Regions from separate parts of the Streptomyces sp. NPDC046335 genome, predicted to be linked through region 4. Evidence: riboswitches for the same ligand, from Rfam matches in the RefSeq annotation. Region 4 holds a riboswitch; each other region holds the start of a gene.
What was found. A riboswitch is a leader RNA that binds a small molecule or an ion and turns the genes downstream of it on or off. The one in region 4 is predicted to bind cyclic di-AMP.
Positions count from the first base shown of each region.

Region 1: linked by a shared signal. The riboswitch ahead of ACZ6JY_RS28605 (C40 family peptidase) and the one ahead of ACZ6JY_RS13110 (transglycosylase family protein) in region 4 are both predicted to bind cyclic di-AMP.
Region 2: linked by a shared signal. The riboswitch ahead of ACZ6JY_RS08910 (M23 family metallopeptidase) and the one ahead of ACZ6JY_RS13110 (transglycosylase family protein) in region 4 are both predicted to bind cyclic di-AMP.
Region 3: linked by a shared signal. The riboswitch ahead of ACZ6JY_RS11710 (transglycosylase SLT domain-containing protein) and the one ahead of ACZ6JY_RS13110 (transglycosylase family protein) in region 4 are both predicted to bind cyclic di-AMP.

Region 1 covers NZ_JBVJFF010000012.1:114,894-117,085, forward strand. Annotated here, with positions in the region: gene ACZ6JY_RS28600 (ATP-dependent DNA helicase) at 1-846, opposite strand, end outside; cyclic di-AMP (ydaO/yuaA leader) riboswitch at 1,092-1,248, shown strand; gene ACZ6JY_RS28605 (C40 family peptidase) at 1,256-2,192, shown strand, end outside.
Region 2 covers NZ_JBVJFF010000003.1:506,700-508,891, forward strand. Annotated here, with positions in the region: gene ACZ6JY_RS08905 (GntR family transcriptional regulator) at 1-404, opposite strand, end outside; gene ACZ6JY_RS08910 (M23 family metallopeptidase) at 608-1,411, opposite strand; cyclic di-AMP (ydaO/yuaA leader) riboswitch at 1,424-1,586, opposite strand; gene ACZ6JY_RS08915 (M16 family metallopeptidase) at 1,834-2,192, opposite strand, start outside.
Region 3 covers NZ_JBVJFF010000004.1:491,000-493,191, reverse strand. Annotated here, with positions in the region: gene ACZ6JY_RS11715 (alpha/beta fold hydrolase) at 1-549, shown strand, start outside; cyclic di-AMP (ydaO/yuaA leader) riboswitch at 900-1,054, shown strand; gene ACZ6JY_RS11710 (transglycosylase SLT domain-containing protein) at 1,059-1,805, shown strand; gene ACZ6JY_RS11705 (GDSL-type esterase/lipase family protein) at 1,860-2,192, opposite strand, start outside.
Region 4 covers NZ_JBVJFF010000005.1:148,965-151,156, forward strand. Annotated here, with positions in the region: gene eno (phosphopyruvate hydratase) at 1-210, opposite strand, end outside; gene ACZ6JY_RS13110 (transglycosylase family protein) at 541-1,260, opposite strand; cyclic di-AMP (ydaO/yuaA leader) riboswitch at 1,265-1,450, opposite strand; gene ACZ6JY_RS13115 (transglycosylase family protein) at 1,645-2,192, opposite strand, start outside.

The DNA.
Region 1 (2,192 bases), on a different contig from region 4:
GACCATGACGTGGCGGAAGCGGCGGCGGTAGTGCTCCGCGACGTCCGGGAAGGCGCGCAGGAGGTTGACCGTCGTCATGATCAGGTCGTCGAAGTCCAGCGCGTTCGCCTCGCGCAGGCGTGACTGGTACATGGCATAGGCCTGGGCGAGGGTCTTCTCGAAGCCGTCGGCGGCCTTGCTCGCGAAGTCGTCCTCGTCGATCAGCTCGTTCTTGAGGTTGGAGATCTTGGCGCTGAACGACTTCGGCGGGAACTTCTTCGGGTCGAGGTCGAGGTCGCGGCAGACCAGAGCCATCAAGCGCTTGGAGTCCGCCGCGTCGTAGATCGAGAAGGAGGACGTGAAGCCCAGCTTCTTGTACTCGCGGCGCAGGATGCGGACGCAGGCGCTGTGGAACGTCGACACCCACATCGCGTTGGCCCGGGGCCCCACGAGCTGCTCGACGCGCTCCCTCATCTCACCCGCGGCCTTGTTCGTGAAGGTGATCGCGAGGATCTGGCCGGGGTGCACGCCGCGCGCGGCGAGGAGGTACGCGATGCGGTGGGTCAGCACACGGGTCTTGCCGGAACCGGCGCCGGCGACGATGAGCAGCGGGGCACCCGCGTGCACGACGGCCGCGCGCTGGTTCTCGTTCAGCCCCTCGAGCAGCGCCGCCGGGTCGATCACCGGGCGCGGGGCACCGTCCCGGTAGTGCGTGTCCCGGGTCATGGGCGCGTCGAACTTCCCGTCGAACAAGTCGTCCGGAACGGGCTCCGGAGCGCTGTCCTCGGGCGGGGGCGGAGGTTCTTCGTCCGTGGCCCGCGAGGGCTGCAGGTCCGCCAGGAAGCTGTCGTCAAAGAGGCTGCTCATCGCCTCCCGAGTCTAGGCGGACCCACTGACAACCCGCGCCGGGTTCCGCCGACCCACTCCTTGGCTCACAGCGTGTCCACTACCGAGCACCCTCTGCCATCGCGTCACGAGGCCGCGCCCGGGGCCTCGTAAAGTCACGAAAATGTATCGGGCATATCGAACATCAACCTTCACAGGCGCCACACAAGTTGGCTAGCGTGCTGCGCGGGCCGCTCGTATTCCCACCGGCGAACCCCGCCGGGAACGCGCGGCCCCCGCCGAGTCCGACATGTTCGGAGCCGGGGACCCACCGAGAACTTGGGGTGAATCGGTCCCGTACGCAGTACGGAACCGTAGGGCAACCTTCCGGACCACCCGCCCGAACCCGACAGCTAACCCGGTAGGCGGCCTACGGAAGGAGTCGCCTCCCTTGGCGTCGCACCGCAAGCCGCGGACCCGGTCAGCCGGAATTCGCACCGCCCCCGCCGTCGGCATCACCACGGCCGCCCTCACCTCCGTGGCGCTCCTCTCCCAGAGCGCCCAGGCCGCGCCGTCGGCGCCCGCCAAGCCCAGCCTGGAAGAGGTCCAGAAGAAGGTCGACGCCCTCTACCACCAAGCGGGCGTGGCCACCCAGAAGTACAACTCGGCCAAGGAGAAGACCGAGAAGCAGCGCAAGAAGGTCGACCGCGTCCTGGACGATGTGGCCAAGCGCACGGACAAGCTGAACGACGCGCGTCAGGAGCTCGGCTCCTTCGCCGCCGCGCAGTACCGCACCGGAGGCGTCTCGGAGACGGCCACCATGCTGCTGGCCGACGACCCGCAGGGCTATTTCGACCAGAACCACCTGGCGGACCGGCTGACCACGCGGCAGAAGAAGGCCGTCGACGACTACGAGACGCAGCGAGCCGCGGCGACGAAGCAGCGCACGAAGGCGGCGAAGAGCCTGGAGACGCTGACCGACTCGCGGGAAAACCTGCGGACCAGCAAGCGGACCGTCCAGAAGAAACTGGGCGAGGCGCGCGAGCTGCTCTCGGAGCTGACCACCGAGGAGAAGGCGCGGCTCGCGGCGATCGAGCGCAAGAAGGAGCGGGAGGCCAAGCGCAAGGCCGAGAAGCTGGCCCGCGAACAGGCCGCCGAGGCGGAGCGCAAGCGCGAGGCCGAGGAGGCGGCGCGGAAGGAGAAGGAGCGGGAGCGGGAGGACGGCCAGGGCTCCGGCTCGGGCTCCGGCACCGGCTCGGATACGGGTACGGGTACGGGCTCCGGCACAGGCTCGGGCTCGGGCTCCGGGAGCACGGACGGCAGCTACGCCACCAAGGCCGCGAAGGTCATCGACTTCGCCGAGGCCCAGATCGGCAAGCCCTACGTAT
Region 2 (2,192 bases), on a different contig from region 4:
GCGAGCGTCTCGTGGAACCAGCCGCCCAGCGAGCCCAGATCCTCCCCCTGGCCCTTCCTGCGGCGCTCCTGGCCCACCCTGACGAGGCCGCGCAGGACCTTGAGGTGGGCGTCGGTGCGGCGCCGGGCCGCGCGTGCCGCGGCCAGCGGTTCGAGCAGCAGGCGAAGCTCCAGGAGGTCGGCGGCCTCCTGCTCCGTGGGCTCGGCGACACACGCGCCCGCGTGCCTGCGCGTCACGACGAACCCCTCGGCCTCCAGGGTGCGCAGGGCCTCGCGCACGGGGACGCGGGAGACGCCGTAGCGGCGCGCGAGGAGGTCTTCGGTGAGCCGGCCGCCTCTTTCATGGACGCCGGAAATGATGTCGTCCCGTATCGCCGTGCATACAGAGTGCGCGGGAATGCGCATGACCGGACCTCCGCCTTGATCCCCGCGCGACGCGGTCGATTGACGCTCTTTCCGTGACTCTATTGCAGGACGACGCGTTTTCCGACGGGGGACGGAATTCATGGATATCTTTTGGCCAGACGCCGAAAGCCCCGGCTCTTCGTGAGCCGGGGCTTTCGGTACGGCGTCGGGGCGCCGGTCGGGTACGACGTGGACGACGCCGGTCAGACGTTGACGCCGTGCGCGCGGAGGTAGGCGACGGGGTCGATGTCCGAGCCGTACTCCTCGCCGGAGCGGGCCTCGAAGTGCAGGTGCGGGCCGCTGGAGTTGCCCGTGGAGCCGGAGAGGCCTATCTGCTGTCCGGGGGTGACCGCCTGGCCGACGGTGACGCCGAGGGAGGACATGTGGCCGTACTGGGTGTACGTGCCGTCGTTCATCTTGATGACCACGTTGTTGCCGTAGGCACCGCCCCAGCCGGCCTCGACCACGGTGCCGGAGCCGACCGCGTGGACCGGGGTTCCGGAGGCGGCGTGGAAGTCGACGCCGGTGTGGCTGCCGGAGGACCACATGGCCCCGCCGGTCTGGTAGCCCGTGGAGACGTAGGAACCGGAGATCGGGGAGACGTAGGTGTTCAGGCGCTTGCGCTCGGCCTCGCGGGCGGCGCGCTCCTTCTCCTCGCGCTCCTTCTTGGCCTTCGCCTTGGCCTCGGCCTCGGCCTTGCGCTTCTCCTCCGCGGCCTTCTTCTTGGCGGCCTCTTCGGCCTTCTTGGCGGCGGCGGCTTCCTCGGCGGCCTGGTGCTGGGCGGCGGCCTGCGCGTCGATGCTCTCGGCGAGCGTGTCGCCGACGGAGATCGCCTGGGTGAGTCCGGTGTGCTCGATGGCCGCGTCATCGGCGGCGGCGAGCGCGGGAGCTGCCAGGCCTCCGATGACACCGGTGGTGGTGAGCGCGGCGACGCCCGCGGCATTCGCCGTGGTGCGCGTGAGGCGGCTCGGACGACGGTGCTTCCCGGTGGCACGGGTGAACGCCATGAAGCGGCTGGTCCTTTCCTTCCCTCTCGCCTACCGGGTTAGCTGACGGGTTCGGAGCAGGAAGGTCTCCTACGGGCCCCTCACCTCGCGGCAAGGTTCCCGATTCACCCCAGGGGACATGTGGGTCCCCGGCTCCCCTGGCTCGCGCCGTACGGGGACTCGGCGATGACTGTCCGGTGCCGCGGCTGCGGCGTACTGCGTGACGAACAGCCGGACCGACGCTAAACGTGACGTCTTTCGAACGACAAACAGAACGCCTCTTTTGTAGCGCACGCCACACGGCAGACAGGCAACCTCCATAGTAATTCGGACATATGAGGAACCCGGCAGCCCAAACGGCCACCGGGGTCCTGACATGTCCTGACTTGCTGCTGGCTGCTGGCTGGCCGCGTCGCTGCCCGTCGCTCAGCCGGGGACGCCGCTCAGCCGGGTACGACGCTCACGTCGCCGATGCCGAGGGCCCTGACGGGCTCCTCGATGCGCGCGGCGTCGCCCACGAGGATCGTCACCAGATGGTCCTCCGGGAAGGCGCTGACGACGGCCGCGGTGGCCTCCACGGTGCCGGTGGCGGCCAACTGCCGGTAGAGCCGCGCCTGGAAGTCGTCCGGGAGGTTCTGCTCGACCTGGTCGGCGAGCGTGGCCGCCACGGAGGACGCCATCTCGTACTTGAGCGGGGCGACGCCCACCAGGTTCTGCACCGCCACGTCGCGCTCGGCGTCGGTCAGGCCCTCCGCGGCGAGCGTGCGCAGCACCTTCCAGAGGTCGTCGAGCGCGGGGCCCG
Region 3 (2,192 bases), on a different contig from region 4:
CTGCATGGTGTCGCTCTGCTCGACGCCGGCATTCCCGGAATCACCCTCCCGGACTCCATCCCGATGGATCCCGAGCGGGCCTGGAAAACCTGGCACTTCGCCTTCCACCTGGTGCCCGAACTGCCCGAGACTCTGCTCACCGGCCGCGAACATGACTACGTCGGCTGGTTCTTGAAGGTCAAAGCCCTGTCCCCGGACACCTTCGACGACGTCGAGATCGACCATTACGCCGCCGCCATCGCGGCCGAGGGCGGCCTTTCGGCGTCTCTCGCCTACTACCGCGAGGCCGCGGAATCGGCGCGCAAAAACCATGACGCCCTCGAACAAGGGCACTTGACCGTCCCGGTCCTGGGAATCTCCAGCTCCCATGGCTCGATCCCCGACATGGCCGCCTCCCTCAGCCCGTGGGCGGAGAACGCGACCGGCGTCTGCATCCCGCAGGCCGGACACTTCATTCCCGAAGAGCAGCCCGACGCAACCGTGGACGCGTTGACCGCCTTCATCGATCGCGAGCGCGTCATGGGCGTTATGACCCCTTTCACGAAGTAAGCGACCGCCGCAGTATGTCCCGTTTCAGTACGAGGCGGGCAGGTTCGTCACACTCGCACTGAATAGGAAACCTGCCCGCATTACAGCGCGTTCGGGCCACGCTCAACGCCGTTCCTCATTCAGTGAAATGAGTCACGCCGACAATCTCGCCCGCCGGCCTCTCCGAACGCGCTTCCCGTTCTGCGCAAAGAAAGTTGGAATTATCGATCAAGAAAGACCCTGGTTTCTGATCATCAGAAACGGACCACGGGCTTTCGGTATGCGAATTCGAGACTTGTTCCGCCCGGGCTTTCTCGCCTAACGTCACCGTCAATCCGGGCGGAACGCCTAATCCTGCCGCTGCCCGGAAACCCATCCACCCACTGACGCACGGCAGGAGCGGGGGACCCAGGTAAGCCGCCGATCCGGATTCCGGAAAGGCTAGGGGTGAAGTCGTATTCACAGTGCGACCGGACATCTCCCGTCCGAACCCGACAGCTCACCTCGCAGGCGACGGAGAGGATTTCGTCATGCCCGCAAAGGGAAAGCACCGCCGCCCCAAGTCCAGCTCGCTCAACCGAGGCATCGCCGTCGCGGGAACGGGCGGGGCCGTGCTCATTCTCCCGGTGCTCGGTGCCACCGCTGCCAACGCGGCGCCGGCCGGCACGGTCGCCAAGCCCGCCGCGGCCTCGACGACCTACGTCGTCGTGTCGGGTGACTCCCTCTCCACGATCGCCGAGGAGCAGTCAGTGAGCGGCGGCTGGGAGAGCCTGTACAAGAACAACCGGGGCGTCCTCGGTGACGACCCCGGCCTGATCAAGCCCGGGCTCAAGCTCAACCTCGGCAAGGCGGGCACGGCCGAGCCCAGGCCGGCCGCCGACCGGGCGGACCGCTCCGAGCGCGACAACGCGTCCGCCGCCGAGCCCGCGGCCGCCACCCCGGCGAAGAAGACCTACACGAACAACCTCGACGGCTGGATCAAGGAGTCGCTCGACATACTGGCCCAGCACGGCATCCCCGGCACCTACGAGGGCATCCACCGCAACGTCATGCGTGAGTCCTCCGGCAACCCGCTGGCCATCAACAACTGGGACTCCAACGCTGCCGCCGGCACCCCGTCCAAGGGTCTGCTCCAGGTCATCGCGCCCACGTTCACCGCGTACCACGTGCCCGGCACGTCGCTGGACAGCTACGACCCGGTCGCCAACATCACCGCCGCCTGCAACTACGCGGCCGACCGGTACGGCTCGATCGACAACGTGAACGGCCCGTACTGATCCACACCCCCCATCTCGTCCCCTCTGAGCCCCGGCGCGCCATGTGTCCGGGGCTCAGCCCTGCCCCTCGACGGCGAAGGGGCCGTCCTCGCCGAACACGAGCCGCGCGAAGTTCTCTCCGATGCGGCGGTGCCCCGCGGCGTCGGGGTGGATCGCGTCGGGCAGCGGGAACTCGGCGTAGTCGCTCTCGCCGTAGAGGTCGCGGCCGCTGAGGTAGTGGAGGTGGGGGTCGTCGGCCGTCCGCTGTTCGACGATCCGGGCGAGTTCGTCGCGGATGACGTTGAGTGTCAGGCGCCCGGCGGCCCGCTCGGCCGGATCACCCGTGGCCTTGAACCGCAGGGTCCCGCCGTCGAAGTCGGGCATGAGGGGGCCGGGAGTGTCTTCCTG
Region 4 (2,192 bases):
GGCGAGGACGGCCTTCTCCACGCCCTTGCCCATGTAACGGTTGGGGTCACCGTCACGGAGTTCGATGGCCTCGAAGGCTCCGGTGGAGGCACCGGACGGGACGGCGGCACGACCCGTGCTGCCGTCGTCGAGGCCGACCTCGACCTCGACCGTGGGGTTGCCTCGGGAGTCCAGGATTTCCCGGGCTACGACGACGTCGATGGACGGCACGAGCATCTCCTTCTGGGATGTGACGCGTTTACGCGGGGCCGCTTCGGCCCTGCGTCTCCTGAGCCTAACCGGCCCGGAGCCTTCGGCCAGCCGACCGCCCGCCCCGTGGGACGCACGAGCGCCCAAATACCGGGGAAACGGGACGGAAGCCCGCGTTTCTACTGACCAGTAGCTCGCTGAAGGCGAACAGCCGGGGGCGACCAGCCGGGGGCCGGGGGCGGACATACCCCCGCCCCGGTGCGTACGGGGGATACGCGCACCGGGGCGGGGAGCCCGTGGGGACGGGGGTACGGCCGTGCGTCCGCCGAGGCACGGCCGTGGCCGCGCGGGTCAGCTCAGGTGGAGCTGCTGGCCCGGGTAGATGAAGTCGGCGTTGTCGATGATGTCGCCGTTGAGCTTGTAGACCTTCTGCCAGCCGCCCTTGACGTCGTGCGACTCGGCGATCTTCGACAGGGTGTCGCCCGTCTTGACCTTGTACTCGCCGTCGCCCTTCTCGACCTTCTTGCCGGTCGGGGTCTCGACGGTCTTCTTGGTCTGGGTCTGCGGCGCGGGCTGCGGCTTCGGCGCGGCCTGCTCCTGCGGGGCGGCCTGCTGCTGCGGGGCCTGCTGCTGCGTCTTCTGCGGCTGCGGCTTGGTCTGCTGCTGCGGGGCCTGCTGCTGGGCGCCGCCGCCACCGGAGGCGTTGGAGAGGCCGACACCACAGCTCGGCCAGGCACCCTTGCCCTGGCCCGCGAGGACCTTCTCGGCGATCTCGATCTGCTGGGCCTTGGAGGCCTTGTCGGCGCTGGACGCGTACTTGGTGCCGCCGTACGCGGCCCAGGTGGACGGCGAGAACTGCAGGCCGCCCTGGTAGCCGTTGCCGGTGTTGATGGACCAGTTGCCGCCCGACTCGCACTGGGCGACGGCGTCCCACTCGGAGGCGGTGGCGGCCGAGGCCGAACCGGCGGCCATCAGCGGGGCCGCCACGGCGGCACCGGTGACACCGGCGAGCGTGACGACACGGGTGGCCTTGGACGGACGGCGGTGCTTGCCCTTGCTGGAAAACAGCATGAGTTGATCCCCTCACCGACGCCTGCGAGGTGAGCTGTCGGGTTCGGGCCAGTGAAGTTGCCCGGCCGCACTCTCCCGAGTGCGGCTCCACCCCTAGCCGGTCCGTACGTCCCGCTCCTGTTCGGAGCCGAACTTCCGGGCCCGGCACTTACCTTGGGTCCCCCGCTCCTGCCTACGGCGCTCGAAGCGACGATTGTTCCCGTCCGGCCGTTGGCAGGATTCGGCGTACCGACCGGCGGGGCCCACCAATGGCGAGCGGTCACGACCGTAGACAGGGGACCACCCGAATTTCAAAGACGATCAGGGCTTCTGAGACCCATCTCTCACTCGCGCCAAAACGGGCATTCGACGCGAAGTACCCCGCCGACGCATCGTCAACTACCCCTATTTTTCGCCCAAATCGAGGCTCTGACCGGGGAGAATGAGGTCCGGGTCGTCCCCGACGGTCTTCTTGTTCTCGGTGTAGAGCCTGGACCAACCGCCGTCCACACCGTGGTCGTCGGCGATCGCCGAGAGGTTGTCGCCGGAGCGGACCGTGTACGTCCCGTCGGCCGGCTTGTCCGTCCGCTCGTGGCCGCGCGAGGCGTGCCGGCCCGAACGGTCGCCGGAGGCACTCCCGTCGGCGCCCGAACCGCTCTCCCGCGCGCTGCCGCCGCGGTGCCGGCCGGTGGAGGAAGCGGAGTCCTCGTCCCTGCCCGTGGGCGAAGTGCTCTCGCCGTCCGCGGACTCGTCCGAGCCGTCCGGCGCGCCCTTCTCCGCCTTGCCGCCGGGCTCCGCCTCGTCGGCCTTGCCGTCCTTGCTGTCCTCGCTGTCCTTCTTGCCGGACTTGTCGTGATCCTTCTCTCGGTCGGAACCGGAGTCGGAACCGGAGTCCGGCGTGTCGCTCGCGTCGTCGGAGGGCTCCGCGCTGTCCGACGCGTCGTCCGAGGGCT